One region of the Streptomyces endophyticus genome, then DNA from elsewhere that is predicted to be linked to it. Evidence: riboswitches for the same ligand, from Rfam matches in the RefSeq annotation. Region 1 holds a riboswitch; the other holds the start of a gene.
The links. A riboswitch is a leader RNA that binds a small molecule or an ion and turns the genes downstream of it on or off. The one in region 1 is predicted to bind cobalamin.

Region 1 (7,356 bases):
GCGGCGACGGGCGCGCCCGCCCGCAGCAGTTCCTCGGTGACGGCGAGCCGGTCGACGTTGCGCAGGGCGTGGCCGCCGTACTCCACCGGCCAGGTCATGGCGGTCATGCCGCGGGCGGCCAGTTCGCGGCTGAAGTCGCGGTCGAAGGAGCGGAGCCAGGCGTCGCTGCGGGGCGTGCAGCGGCCGGCCTCCCGCCATTCGGTGGCCAGGGCGCGGGCGGCGGTCCGCGGGTCGGCGCCATGAGAGGTGGGTGCCGGGGCGCGGGCGGTGTCGGTCGGGGACATACGGGGGTTGCCTCCTGGAGCTCAAGTCCGGTGCGGGACGGGCGAGAAGACGGGCGAGAAGGGGACTCAGGAGCCCGAGTACGTACCGGTGCGCTTCTCGCGGAACGCGTCGTAGGCCTCGCGGGAGTCGTCCATCGACGTCACCACGGCCATGTGGGAGGAGATCAGGTCGAGCGCGGTGCGCAGGTCGTGGTTCGCGCCCTGGCGGACGGCGCGCTTGATCATGGCGAGGGCGGCGGGCGGCCGGGACACGAGGCGGGCGGCGAACGCGTACACCTCGTCGAGGAGTTCGGCGTCGTCGTAGACGTCCTCGACGATGCCGAGCCGCTTGGCCTCGTCCGCGTCGACGAAGTCGCCGGTCCACAGCAGGCGCAGCGCGGCGGCCTGGCCGACGACGCGGGGCAGCAGCCAGCAGCCGCCGTCGCCGGGGACCAGGCCGACCTTGATGTAGCCCTCGCAGAAGCGGGCGGAGCGGCCGGCGAAGCGCAGGTCGCAGAGCAGGGCCATGTCCATGCCCGCGCCGACGGCGGGTCCCGCGACGGCCGCGAGGACCGGCTTGTCGAGGTCCTCAAGGGCCCGTGCGACCTGGTGCACCCGCTCGGTGAGCAGCCTCTTCTCCTGGATCGGGGTGCGCTGTTCTCCCTTGAAGTCGGCGAGGTCGACGCCGGAGCAGAAGGCGTCGCCCGCGCCGGTGACGACGATGACGCGGACGTCCGGGTCGGCGTCGGCGCGGCGCAGGGCCTCGGCCCAGGCGTCGGCCATGGGGAGGGTGAACGCGTTCTTCCGGTGCGGGCGGTTGAGGATGACGGTGGCGATGTGGTCGCGGGTGGCGTAGAGGAGGTCTTCGTCCGCGGACATGGGGGATCCTTCCGTTCGGGGGGCCGTTCTCAGGACCGTCGGGTGGCTGTTCTCGGGCCTGTCGGGGTGCTGTTCTCAGGCGGCGGTCGCGGCGGTCGGCTCGCGGGCCACACCGGTGTCGAAGAGGGCGGCGGCCTCCGTGCCGGGCAGGCCGAGCTCGGTCAGGACCTCGCGGGTGTGCTCGCCGAGGTGCGGGGCGGGGCGCAGCGGGCCCTCGTCCTCGCACGGGGAAGCGCCGGCGGCGGGTTCGGTCATCCGGACCGGTGGCCGGCCGAGCAACAGCGGTCCCTCGGTGGGGTGTTCGGTGCGCTCGAAGAAGCCGGTGGCGCTCAGGTGCGGGTCGGTGAAGAGGTCGTCGAGGGTGTTGACGCGGGTCGCGGGTATGTCGCGGGCGTCGAACTCGGCCTGCCACTCGGCCGTGGTCCGCAGCAAGAGTTCGGCGTTGACCATCGAGTAGAGGGTGTCGATGTGCTCGGTGCGCTCCGTGATGGTGCGAAAGCGCGGGTCGTCGGCGAGCGCGGGGCGACCGATCGCGGTGAAGAAGGCACGCCACTGGGCGTCGGTGTAGATCATGACGGCGAGGTGGCCGTCCTTGGTGCGGCACGGGCGGCGGTGCGGGGAGCTGGTACGGGCGTAACCGGTGGGGCCCGTAGGCGGGTCGAAGACGCGGCCGCCCTGCTGTTCGAGCAGGGTGAACGAGGCCATCGTCTCCAGCATCGGGACCTCGACGGCGCGGCCCCGGCCGGTGACCTGGCGGCCGTGCAGCGCGGCGAGCACCGCCGCGGCCCCGTAGATGCCGACCGTCTTGTCGGCCGCGGCCTGCCGCACGTACTCCGCTCCGCCGTCGCCGCCCTGGAGCGCGGCGACGCCTCCGGCGGCCTGGATGACGTCGTCGTAGGCGGGCCGGTCGGAGTCGGGCCCGCCGGCGGCGAAACCGCGGAACGCGCAGTGGACGAGGCGCGGGTTGCGCTCCAGGGCGGACTCGGCCGTGAGTCCGAGGCGGCGGGCGGCGGCGGGGCGGAGGTTGTGCACGAGGACGTCGGCCGAGTCCACGAGGGCGGCGAGGACGGGCGCCGCGCCGGGCGCCTTGAGGTCGAGGGCGACGCTGCGCTTGCCGCGGTTGGTGTTGAGGAAGGCGGGGCCCATGCCGTTGGCCCGGGTGTCGCCGATGTAGCGGACGACGTCGCCGGCGGGCGGCTCGACCTTGATGACGTCGGCGCCCCACTGGGCGAGCAGCAGGGTGCAGTACGGGCCCATGAGCGTCGAGGTGATGTCGACGACGCGGACGCCGTCGAGCGGCCGGCCCGCAGGCGATCCGCCGCCGCTCTCAGCCGCCGCTGCGGCCGTCGCCGCGCCTTCGGAATTGTCTACCGATTCTGCCGGTTCCTTCGGCGTCATCGCCGAGTCCTCCTCTGAAATCGGCCGCTGATGGCATGCGTTGAGGCCATCAACAGGTTTCATTTAGGGACGTTCACCACTGAACTGGACATCCGTCCGAGCGAGATTGGATGCAATCTGACTCACGGTGCGGCATCATGTCAATGCCCCTGCGCGTTCAGGGGAGTTAGAGTCGACAACCCTCGGCGGGAAGGCAGGCAACAGTGACGGCTCAGACGGGGGCGGAGCGTCTTGACGCGGTGTCCGGTGCGGTGGCCCAGGTGGTGGAGGAGCTGCGGGCGATGCTGTTCGCGCGCGATCTGACACCGGGCAGCCCGGTGCGGCAGGAGGCCCTGGCCGCGCGTCTCGGGGTCAGTCGCGCCCCGGTCCGCGAGGCGTTGCGGGTGCTGGCCAGCGAGGGCGTCCTCGACCACGTCCGCAACGTCGGGTACCGGGTGAAGGTGCTGACGGCGGCCGAGTTCGAGCAGACCTATCTGATGCGGCGGGTCCTGGAGGCGGAGGTGCTGCGCCGGCTGCCGCCCTTCCCGACCCCCGCACTCCAGCGGCTCTCCGCCGTGAACGAGCAGATCGCGGAGGCCTCGGCCCGCGGCGACCTGACCGCCATGGCCCGCCTCAACTCCGATTTCCACTTCCGCATGTTCACCGCGTCGGGCCTGGACCTCGTCGTCGCCGAGCTGCGCCGCGTCTGGCAGCTGAGCGACGGTTACCGGGCCTACCTCCTGCACGACCCGATATCGCAGAAGCGGATCGTCGACGAGCACGCGGAGATGGTCGAGGCGCTCCGCGTCCGGGACCACGAACGCCTCGTCTCCCTCATGGACCACCACCGGGACGGGACCCGGCCCCAGCTGGAGGCGGTCTTCACACCGCCCCCCGCCTAGCGGACGCCCAGCGTGATAGTTTCGCCGAGCCAGTCGTACCTTTGTGTGTTTTTCTACGCACACGGGTCAGGGAATCCGGTGCGAACCCGGAACTGACGCGCAGCGGTGAGGGTGACGGGCGGAGCCACTGCCACTGGGCCGGCACATCGGTCTGGGAAGGCGCTCCGCGCGGACGACCCCGAGTCCGAAGACCTGCTGGCGGCCTCCAGCGCCGCGTGGCGTGGGGGCGGACCGTAGGCCGGCTCCGCGTATGAGCCCTGGACGCGAAGGAACTCCCGTGCTGTTCGCACGTCAACTCCGCCGATGCGCCCCGCTGTTGGCGGGCGCCCTGCTGCTCACCGGGTGCGGCACGACCGCCGCCACCCAGGACGATGCCGCGAGCGGCGGCGGTGTCACGCTCGACAACTGCGGCGAGAAGGTGCGGGTCGAGCACACCCCGCGCCGGGCCGTCGCCCTCGACCAGGGCTCCGCCGAGATCATGCTCTCGCTCGGCCTGGAGGACCGGATGGTCGGCACCGGCACCTGGACCAACCCGGTCCCCAAGGACCTGGCGAAGGCCAACGCGAAGGTGCCGCGCCTGGCCGACCGCTATCCCTCGTTCGAGAAGGTCCTCGGCACCGAACCGGACTTCGCCGCGGCCTCGTTCACGTACACCCTCGGGAAGGGCGGTGTGGCGCCGCGCGCGGAGTTCGAGAAGCTCGGCGTGCCCACGTACCTCTCCCCCAGCGACTGCGCGGGCAAGGACAACGGCGGCGACGGGGACGGGGTGCGGACCAAGGCGCTGGGGCTCGACGTCGTGTACGGCGAGATCCGCGATCTCGCGCGCGTCTTCGACGTGGAGAAGCGCGGCGAGAAGCTGATCGACAAGCTCAAGTCCCGCGTAAGCACGGCCACGTCGGGCATCGACGCGCACGGCGTGGACGTCCTGTACTGGTTCGCCAACTCCGACTCGCCCTACATGGCGGGCTGTTGCGGCGCCCCCGGCGTCGTCACCAAGGAGCTCGGGGCACGCAACGTCTTCGACGACACGCGCGCGGAGTGGCCGCAGGTCAACTGGGAGACGGTCGCCGACCGTGACCCGGACGTGCTGGTCATCGGCGATCTGACGCGCCGCTCGCAGTCCGCGGAGTCGGCCGCGCAGAAGATCAGGTTCCTGGAGTCCAACCCCGTCACCAAGCACATGACCGCCGTGAAGAAGAAGCGGTACGTGCGCCTGAGCGGGCAGGCCATGAACCCGACCATCCGGACGGTCGACGGCGTGGAGCGGGTGGCCGCGGGGCTGCGCGAGTTCGGCCTCGCGCGGTGACGGCTCGCACAGCTGCGGCTCGTACGGTCGCGGCTCGCACCGGGACGACCGCGCCCCCGCAGGCCTCCCCCCGGATCACCCTTCGCGCCGCGCTCGCCTGGGCGGCCGGCATCGCCGCGCTGTGCGCCTCCGTGGCTTTCGCCATCACCATCGGTCCCGCGCAGATCCGGGTCGGCGACGTATGGGCGGCGGTCGGCGACCGGGTGGGCCTGGCGACCTCGGATCTCTCGCCGATCCGGGACGGCATCGTATGGAATCTGCGGCTGCCGCGGACGCTGCTCGCGGCGGTGTGCGGGGCGGGACTCGCGGTGTGCGGCACGGTGCTCCAGGCGCTGCTGCGCAATCCGCTCGCCGACCCGTTCGTGCTCGGCGTCTCCTCGGGGGCGTCGACCGGGGCCGTCCTCGTCGTCGTGCTCGGCCTCGGCGGAGGCGCCGTCTCGGTGTCCGGCGGCGCGTTCGTCGGCGCGGTCTGTTCGTTCGCCCTGGTGCTGGTGCTCAGTCACATGCTGGGCGGCAGCACGGACCGGGTGGTGCTGTGCGGGGTCGCGGCGATGCAGCTGTTCTCGGCGCTGACCTCGTTCGTCGTGCTGACCTCCGCCGACGCGGAGACGACGCGCGGCGTGCTGTTCTGGCTGCTCGGCTCGCTCAGCGGGGTCGGCTGGACCGAGGTGTGGCTGTGCCTGGCCGTGCTCGCCGTCACACTCGTGGTGTGCCTGGCGTACGGGCGCACCCTCGACGCGTTCGCCTTCGGCGCGGAGGCGGCGGCCGCACTCGGCGTCCGGGTGGCCCGCACCCGGATCGTGCTGCTGTGCGTGACGGCGCTGCTGACGGCGGCCCTGGTCAGCGCGGCGGGCGCGATCGGCTTCGTCGGGCTGGTGCTGCCGCACGCGGCGCGCGCCCTGGTGGGTCCGGGGCACACCCGGCTGCTTCCGGTGACGGCGCTGGCCGGGGCGGTGTTCCTGGTGTGGGTGGACACGGTGGCGCGGACGGTGCTCGAACCGCAGGAGGTTCCGGTGGGTGTGGTGACATCGCTGATCGGTGTGCCGGCGTTCGTGCTGGTGCTCTACCGGCAGCGGGGTGTGCGGTGACGGCGGGGCTGCGCGCGGAGCGCGTGTCGTGGTCGCCGGGCGGCGCGCTGGTCCTCGACGGGGTGTCCGTGGCGCCGGAGCCCGGCACCGTCACCGGCGTGCTCGGCCCCAACGGCTCGGGCAAGTCGACCCTGCTGCGCCTGCTCGCCGGGGTGCTCGCCGCGGACAGCGGTGTCGTCACACTCGACGGTGACCCGCTCGCCTCGGTGGGCCGCAAGCAGGCCGCCCGGCGCATCGCGATGGTGCAGCAACAGTCCGACGCCCAGGTCGAGTTGACCGTCGCCGACGTCGTACGGCTCGGCCGGGTCCCGCACCGCCGCGCCTGGCAGCCCGCGTCGGCGGCGGACGAGGCGGCGGTGCGCGACGCCCTGGAGCGCAGCGGACTCGCCGACCGGGCGCACCGCCTGTGGCACACGCTGTCCGGCGGCGAGCGCCAGCGCGTACAGATCGCGCGGGCGCTCGCGCAGGAGCCGCGCGAGCTGCTGCTCGACGAGCCGACCAACCACCTCGACATCCAGCACCAGCTCGAACTCCTCGACCTGATCGGCACGCTGGGCATCACGTCCGTCGTCGCCCTGCACGACCTGAACCTCGCCGCCACCTACTGCGCGCGGGTCGTCGTGCTGCGCCAGGGCCGGGTGGTGGCGGCCGGGGAGCCGGGCGACGTACTGACCGAGGAACTGATCGCCGATGTGTACGGGGTGCGCGCCGAGGTCACTCTGCCCGGCGCCCGTCCGCACATCCGCTACCTGGGCACGACGACGCCTGTGTGAGACACCCCTGCCCAGAAAAATGTCGCACTGACTCGTATCAGTGCGACATTTTTCTGGGCAGGGGTGTCTCCCGGGCGGGGTCACTCGAAGCGCTCGGGATCCCCCGCTCCGCGCCGTACGATCTCGACCTCTCCGCCGGAGAAGTCGATGACCGTGGTGGGCTCGGTGCCGCAGTCGCCGGAGTCGACCACGGCGTCCACCGAGTGGTCGAGGCGCTCCTTGATCTCCCAGCCCTGGGTGAGCGGCTCCTCCTCGCCGGGCAGCAGCAGCGTGCTGGACAGCAGCGGCTCGCCGAGCTCGGCGAGCAGGGCCTGCGTCACCACGTGGTCCGGGATGCGCACGCCCACGGTCTTCTTCTTCGGGTGTTGCAGCTGCCGCGGCACCTCGCGCGTCGCGGGCAGGATGAAGGTGTAACTGCCGGGCGTGGCGGCCTTGATGGCGCGGAACACGTCGTTGTCGATCTGGACGAACCTGCCGAGCTGGGCGAAGTCCTGGCAGACCAGTGTGAAGTGGTGTCGGTCGTCGAGCTGCCGGATGGTGCGGATCCGGTCGACGCCGGCCCGGTTGCCGAGCCGGCAGCCGAGCGCGTAGCAGGAGTCCGTGGGATAGGCGACGAGCGCGCTGTCACGGATGCTGTCGGCGATCGCGGAGATGAGGCGCGCTTGCGGGTTTGCTGGGTGCACGTCGTAGTACCTGGCCATTCGGCGAGCGTACGGGATCGGACGCGCCACGCCGGGGGGCACGAGGGGCGAATCGGGCACGTACGCG
Region 2 (7,356 bases), on a different contig from region 1:
CAGGAGGCCCGGGGTGCGGCGGGCGCGGGCCAGGGCGCGCAGCGTCGCCTCCCAGCTGAGCACCGGCGAGTCCAGGACCAGGCCCTTGACGCGGTCGCGCAGCGCCGAGTGGGCCGCCGCGTGCAGGGCCATCGCGGCGCCCGTCGACCAGCCGAGCACGATGACGTCGCGCGCGCCGTAGCGCACGGCGTAGCGGATCGCCGCGTCCAGGTCGCGCCACTCCGTCTCGCCGAGGTGGCCGAGGCCGTCCGGGGAGCGGGGCGCGCCGAGGTCGCCGCGGTAGGCGAGGTCGAGCACGGGGAACTGGTGGTGGTGCAGGAACTCCATGAGGTTCATGGGGTGTTCGCGGGTGGAGCCGAGGCCGTGCACGGTGATCACCCACGTGTCGCGGGTGCCGGGCACGAACCAGGCGGGCAGCGCGCCGAGTTCGCCGGGCACGTCGACGTCGGCGTGGTCGAGGCCGAGTGCGGCCTTGGGGTCGCCGATGTGCACCTGGGGCGTCAGCCAGGCCTTGGCGCCGGGTTCCAGGGTCCCGTGGGTGACCCGCTCCAGGCGGCGTACGACGGTGTCGGCGGAGGTCGTGGCCGATTCGACGACCGGACCGACCACCGCGTGGTAGCCGTCGCCCTGCAGCCCGTACGTGCCGGGGCGCAGCGAGGCCAGGTCGCGGGTCAGGGTGACCTGGCCCGCGGCGGTGGCGTGCACGGTGAGTCTCGGCTCGGTGGGCAGGGGGCGGCCTGCGGGCGCTTTGAGCGCCGCGTCGCTGGCCAGGCGGCCCGCGGCGATCGCGGCGGCCGAGGCCCCTAGGACGGCGGTGACGGCAGCGGCCGTCGCTCTGGCGGTGCGCACCCGTCCAGTGTCGGGGCCCGCGCCCGCCCCGGCCAGTGGGGCGACGGCTACGGGTGACGCGAACGGCGTGGACAAGTCACCGGGCGCCCCGCTGCCCGTATCCGCCCAGCCGCTCCCCCACCTCGCGCAGCTGCTCCCCGGTCAGCAGCGACGGGGTCAGGCCGGGGACGGAGTGGGCGGTGAGCCACAGGTGGCACATCCACTCCAGTTGGGCTGTGCGGTCGTAGGCGGCGGAAAGGGTGTCTCCGTATGTGAGCGCGCCGTGGTTCTGGAGCAGGCATCCCGTGCGGTCGGCCAGTGCGAGCAGCATGTTCTCGGCCAACTCTTGGGTTCCGTACGTGGCGTAGGGGGCGACCCGGACGGGGCCGCCGAGGGCCGCCGTCATGTAGTGCACGGGCGGGAGTTCGGGCACGAGCGTGGAGACCGCGGTGGCGTGCACGGCGTGGGTGTGCACGACGGCGCGGGCCTCGGTGTGCCGGTAGACCGCGAGGTGCATGGGGAGTTCGCTGGTCGGCTTCAGGGTGCCGGCCCGCCGCTCGCCGTCGAGGCCGACGGCGACGAGATCGTCCGGGCCGAGCTCCTCGTACGGGACGCCGGTCGGTGTGACGAGGACCGTGTCGCCGTCGCTCCCGCCCACTCGTACCGAGACGTTGCCCGAGGTCCCGACGACCAGGCCGTCCGTCACCGTCCGACGGGCCGTCAGCACCAGTTCCCGCCATGCCTCGTCGCGTTCCTGAAGCTGTGTCATGGCGCGCATCCTGCCAGCCTCCTGACGCGGTGACCGGTGCGGTGACCGGTGCGGATGAGCGCGGAGCACGATCCTCCGGAATACCCCATATGGGGATTGATCACTGTCCGATGTTATTTGGCCGACCTTGACCGGGTAATTGATGATCTCTCGCTACTCTCTGGGAGTTCCCTGGGGATTTGTCATGCACGTCGTCACTTTCGGGGGGTATTCATGGCTCTCAGCCGCACCTCGTCCCCGCGTCGCCGCCGCGCCGCCGCCCTCACGACCGTCGCCGCACTGACCATCGGTGGCACCCTGCTGGCGGAGCTGCCGGCCCAGGGCGCGGGCAAGCCGCGCGGGCACGACGTCTCGTCGCACCAGAAGAACGTGAACTGGCAGAAGGCGAAGAACAAGGGCGCCCGGTTCGTCTACATCAAGGCGACCGAGTCGACGAACTACCGCAACCCCTACTTCTCCCGGCAGTACAAGGGCGCCCGGAACGCGGGCATCGTTCGCGGCGCGTACCACTTCGCGCTGCCGCAGAAGTCCTCCGGCAAGGCGCAGGCCTCGTACTTCGTGCGCAACGGCGGGGCCTGGCGGCGCGACGGCTGGACGCTGCCGCCCACGCTGGACATCGAGTACAACCCGTACGGCAAGGGCAAGCACCCCTGCTACGGGCTGCGGAAGTCCACGCTGGTGTCCTGGATCGGCTCCTTCAGCAACGAGGTCGTGCGGCGGACCGGGCGCCGTCCGGTCATCTACACCAACGCGCGATGGTGGAAGCAGTGCACAGGCAACAGCCGGGCGTTCGCCGCCAACCACGCGTTGTGGCTCGCCCGGTACGACGAGCGCGCTGGCGCACTACCGGCGGGCTGGTCCTACTGGACGTTCTGGCAGTACGCCGACAGGGGCCGGCTGCCGGGTGACCAGAATCTCTTCAACGGCTCGATGGCCCAGCTCAAGCGGTTCGCGAGGGGGTAGCCGAAAGGCCCTGCCGAAGGTCCCCGGAGCCCCTGGTTCCGGGGCCGAGGGCGCCTCGAACCGGAACCCGCGGCGCCGCCTCGGGAGAAGCGGAGCGAGGCCCCTCCGGTTCGGGTCACCGGGACGCCCGGCCCAGTTCATCTTCCGTTCACTCGGCTTCTTTACGTTCCAAGTGCCACTGACGTCCAACCGAAGCCTGGGTAAATGGAACACATCACGCTGCTCCTAGCGATCGTGATCGTTACCGCGCTGGTCTTTGATTTCACCAACGGTTTCCACGACACCGCCAACGCGATGGCGACGACCATCTCGACAGGCGCTCTCAAGCCGAAGACGGCGGTGGCCATGTCCGCCGTGCTGAACCTCGTCGGAGCGTTCCTCTCCGTCGAAGTCGCGAAGACGATCTCCGGCGGCATCGTCAATGAGGACGGCCTCAAGACAGAGGTCATTTTCGCGGCGCTGGTGGGCGCCATCCTCTGGAATCTGCTGACCTGGCTGCTCGGCCTGCCGTCCAGCTCCTCGCACGCCCTGTTCGGCGGCCTCATCGGCGCCGCGGTCATGTCGATGGGCTGGTCCTCGGTCAACGGCGGGACCGTCGTCACCAAGATCCTGCTGCCCGCGGTCGCCGCTCCGCTCGTCGCCGGCATCGCCTCGATGCTGGCGACCCGCCTGACCTACCGCATCAGCAAGAAGACGGACCAGCGGGCGACCGCCAAGGGCTACCGCGCGGGGCAGATCGCCTCCGCGGGTCTCGTCTCCCTCGCGCACGGCACGAACGACGCGCAGAAGACGATGGGCATCATCACGCTCGCCCTGATCACCGGTGGCGCCATCGCGCCCAACGCCGACCCGCCGCTGTGGGTCATCGTCTCGGCCGGTATCGCCATCGCGCTCGGTACGTACCTGGGCGGCTGGCGCATCATCCGGACCATGGGCAAGGGCCTCACCGAACTCGCGCCGCAGCAGGGCTTCGCGGCGCAGACCAGTGCGGCGACGGCGATCCTCGCCTCCTCGCACCTGGGCTTCTCGCTCTCCACCACGCAGGTCTGCTCCGGCGGTGTGATGGGCGCGGGCCTCGGCCGCAAGGGCGGCGTGGTCCGCTGGTCGACCGCCTCCCGGATGTTCATCGCGTGGGGCCTGACGCTGCCGGCCGCCGGTCTGGTGGGCGCGGGCGCCGAGTTCCTCACCAAGCAGGGACCGTGGGGCATCGGCCTCACCGCCGCGCTGCTCGTGATCGGCTCCGGCATCATCTGGAAGCTCTCGCGTCGCAACTCCATCGACCACACCAACGTCACGGCGGACGAGCCGCACACCGCCCCCGCGCAGGAGGCTCCGGGTGTCGTGACGGCCGCGATCGCCTCGGTCACCCCGCCGCCGGCGGGCACGGTCGAGCCGGCCGAGTCCGAGGCGAAGATCCACGACCGGCCGAAGGCCGGTGCGGTGAACGACCCCGCGCGCCCCGCCGGCGCCACGCTGTAGTGCAGAAGGAAGCAGGGCAGGAATGAAGATCGACTGGGCGGCCCTCGGCTCCGTCTTCGGCGTCTCTCTCGTCGTCACCGTGGCCCTCGTCGGCCTGTTCACCCTCGGCATCGTGGGCCTCTCCAAGCGGGAGACGGCGGCGCGCGACGGTGGCTCGGCGGCGGTCACGACGTCCGGGGCGTACGTCTGCTTCGCGCTCTGCGCGGCGGCCGTGGCCTACGGGATCTATCTGATCGTGGCCTGACCCGGCTCAGGACACAGCGCTGGGTGTACGAAGGCGGGGTGCGGGACGTTCGGCGTCCGGCACCCCGCCTTCGTGCGCCTGAACAGCAAGTTGACGTGCCAACTCGGAGCGTGGTGGACTTCCCCCGCCATATACGGCAGCAGTTGAGGAAGCCGGTGCGAATCCGGCGCGGTCCCGCCACTGTGAACCCCCTTCTCCAAAGGGGCGAGCCAGGAACTCTCGCTGCCGGTCTCTTCGAACCAGGGCGTGGACACCCTGAGTGAGGACACCTACCGCCATGTTCGCCCCGCGCGGCACCTGGCGGCACGAGCGCGTGTACGCGTGCGGTGCCGCCGCCGGAATCCTCGCCGACCTTCTTCTTGGCGATCCGCGCCGTGGGCACCCCGTCGCCGGATTCGGCCGCGCCGCCGCGGCCGTCGAGCGCGGGCTGTGGCGGGACCACCGTGGCGCGGGCGCCCTGCACACCGCGGTGTGTGCCGGTGGCGCCGCCGCTCTCGCCGCTGCCGCCTCCCGTCTCGTACGCCGCTCCCCCGCCGCCTCCGTCGCGCTGACGGCCGCCGCCACCTGGGCCGTCGTCGGCGGCACCTCGCTGGGCAGGGAGGCGCGGGCGGTCGGGTCCGCGCTCGACGCCGGGGACGTGGAGCTCGCGCGGGAGCTGCTGCCCCGGCTGTGCGGCCGTGACCCGCAGGGACTCGACGCCGCCGGGATCGCGCGGGGCGTCGTGGAGTCCGTCGCCGAGAACACCTCCGACGCCGTCGTGGGCGCGCTCGTGTGGGGCGCGCTCGGCGGGGTGCCGGGCCTGGTCGCCTTCCGCGCCGTGAACACGCTCGACGCGATGGTCGGGCACAAGTCCGTGAAGTACCGGCGATTCGGCTGGGCCTCGGCCCGCCTCGACGACGTCGCCGGCTGGCCTGGGGCCCGGCTGACGGGTGCGCTCGCCGTCCTCGCCGGTGGCAGGCCCCGGGAGGCACTGGGCGCGTGGCGGGCGGACGCCGGGCGGCATCCGAGTCCGAACGCGGGCGTCGTCGAGTCCTCCTTCGCGGGGGCCCTCGGGGTGCGGCTCGGCGGGACCTTGGCGTACGGCGGCCGGGTCGAGCACCGGCCGGTGCTGAACGCGCCGGGGCGAGCGGTCGAGGTACGTGATGTGGATCGGGCCGTGCGGCTGTCACGGCGGGTGTCTCTGTTGGCGTTGGGAGTCTGTGTGGGTGCGCGACTGGTACGAGCACGGGGGCGGCGATGACGGGCGGAGGGCTCCTCGTCGCGGGGACCACCTCCGACGCCGGGAAGAGTGTCGTCACCGCCGGGATCTGCCGGTGGCTGGTGCGGCAAGGTGTGAAGGTCGCGCCGTTCAAGGGGCAGAACATGTCCCTGAACTCGTTCGTGACCAGGGAGGGCGCCGAGATCGGGCGGGCCCAGGCGATGCAGGCGCAGGCCGCGCGGGCAGAGCCCAGCGCGCTCATGAACCCCGTACTGCTGAAGCCGGGCAGTGACCGCAGCAGCCAGGTCGTCCTCATGGGCAAGCCCGTGGGCGAGCTGAGCGCGCGTGGCTACCACGGCGGACGGCAGGCGGCGCTGCTCGACACCGTGGTGGGGTGCCTGGAAGAGCTGCGGGCCACCCATGACGCCGTGATCTGTGAGGGCGCCGGGTCACCCGCCGAGATCAATCTGCGGCGCACGGACATCGTGAACATGGGGCTCGCGCGGGCCGCGCGGCTTCCGGTGCTCGTCGTCGGCGACATCGACCGGGGCGGGGTCTTCGCGTCGTTCTTCGGGACCACCGCGCTGCTCGCGCCGGAGGACCAGGAACTGCTCGCCGGATATCTCGTCAACAAGTTCCGGGGCGACGTGAGCCTGTTGGAGCCCGGCCTCGACATGCTCAAGTCCCTTACCGGGCGCGACACTTACGGTGTCCTCCCGTTCCAGCACGGCCTCGGCATCGACGAGGAGGACGGGCTCCGGGTGTCCCTGCGGGGCTCCGTACGGGAGTCGGTCGTGGCGCCGCCCGTGGGCGAGGACGTGCTGCGGGTCGCCGTGTGCGCGGTGCCGTTGATGTCCAACTTCACCGACGTGGACGCGCTGGCCGCCGAGCCCGGTGTCGTGGTGCGGTTCGTCGACCGGGCCGAGGAGCTCGTCGACGCGGACCTGGTCGTGGTGCCGGGGACGCGCGGCACCGTGAAGGCCCTGGAGTGGCTGCGCGAGCGCGGGCTCGCGGACGCCCTTGCGCGGCGGGCGGCCGAGGGACGCCCGGTGCTCGGCATCTGCGGCGGGTTCCAGGTGCTCGGCGAGTCCATCGAGGACGAGGTCGAGTCGCGGGCCGGGACGGTCGACGGGCTCGGACTGCTTCCCGTACGCGTGCGGTTCGAGGCCGAGAAGACCCTCGCGCGGCCGGTCGGCGAGGCGCTCGGGGAGTACGTCGACGGGTACGAGATCCATCACGGTGTCGCCGAAGTACTCGGCGGAGAAGCGTTCTTGGACGGGTGCCGGGTCGGGGCCGTGTGGGGGACACACTGGCACGGTTCGCTGGAGTCGGACGGGTTCCGGCGGGCGTTCCTGCGGGCCGTCTCCGACGCGGCGGGGCGGCGGTTCGTGCCCGCGCCGGACACGTCGTTCGAGGCGCTTCGGGAGGAGCAGCTCGATCGGCTCGGGGATCTGATCGAGCGGCATGCGGATACGGATGCGCTCTGGCGGTTGATCGAGGGGGGCGCGCCTGCGGGGTTGCCGTTCGTGCCGCCGGGGGCGCCGTGATGGGAAGTCGCCCCCGCCGCCCCTTCCCGTCCCGTCCCCGGGGGCTGCGCCCCCGGACCCCCGAAAAGATTGCGCAGTTCCCCGCGCCCCTAATGATGGAGGTCCGTTTTCGATGAGCACCCCTTACCCGTTCACCGCCGTCGTCGGGCAGGACGATCTGCGGCTTGCTCTGTTGTTGAATGCCGTGTCGCCCGCCGTTGGTGGTGTGCTCGTGCGCGGGGAGAAGGGGACCGCCAAGTCCACCGCCGTACGTGCCCTGTCCGCGCTCATGCCGGGCGTCGACGTCGTCTCCGGGTGCCGGTTCTCGTGTGATCCGGTGACGCCCGAT

Region 2: it holds a riboswitch for cobalamin, as region 1 does, so the genes downstream of both, OKJ99_RS15885 (cobalamin biosynthesis protein) here and OKJ99_RS13435 (ABC transporter substrate-binding protein) in region 1, are expected to answer to the same signal.

Annotation. Positions count from the first base shown of each region.
Region 1 is NZ_JAOZYC010000094.1:72,180-79,535, forward strand. It holds gene OKJ99_RS13415 (acyl-CoA dehydrogenase family protein) at 1-284, opposite strand, end outside; gene OKJ99_RS13420 (enoyl-CoA hydratase/isomerase family protein) at 351-1,142, opposite strand; gene OKJ99_RS13425 (CaiB/BaiF CoA transferase family protein) at 1,218-2,540, opposite strand; gene OKJ99_RS13430 (GntR family transcriptional regulator) at 2,744-3,421, shown strand; cobalamin riboswitch at 3,465-3,617, shown strand; gene OKJ99_RS13435 (ABC transporter substrate-binding protein) at 3,672-4,727, shown strand; gene OKJ99_RS13440 (FecCD family ABC transporter permease) at 4,724-5,815, shown strand; gene OKJ99_RS13445 (ABC transporter ATP-binding protein) at 5,812-6,588, shown strand; gene OKJ99_RS13450 (L-threonylcarbamoyladenylate synthase) at 6,669-7,289, opposite strand.
Region 2 is NZ_JAOZYC010000107.1:59,778-67,133, forward strand. It holds gene OKJ99_RS15860 (alpha/beta hydrolase) at 1-849, opposite strand, end outside; gene OKJ99_RS15865 (class II aldolase/adducin family protein) at 926-1,606, opposite strand; gene OKJ99_RS15870 (lysozyme) at 1,811-2,560, shown strand; gene OKJ99_RS15875 (inorganic phosphate transporter) at 2,765-4,039, shown strand; gene OKJ99_RS15880 (hypothetical protein) at 4,062-4,283, shown strand; cobalamin riboswitch at 4,382-4,523, shown strand; gene OKJ99_RS15885 (cobalamin biosynthesis protein) at 4,561-5,523, shown strand; gene OKJ99_RS15890 (cobyric acid synthase) at 5,520-7,028, shown strand; gene OKJ99_RS15895 (putative cobaltochelatase) at 7,141-7,356, shown strand, end outside.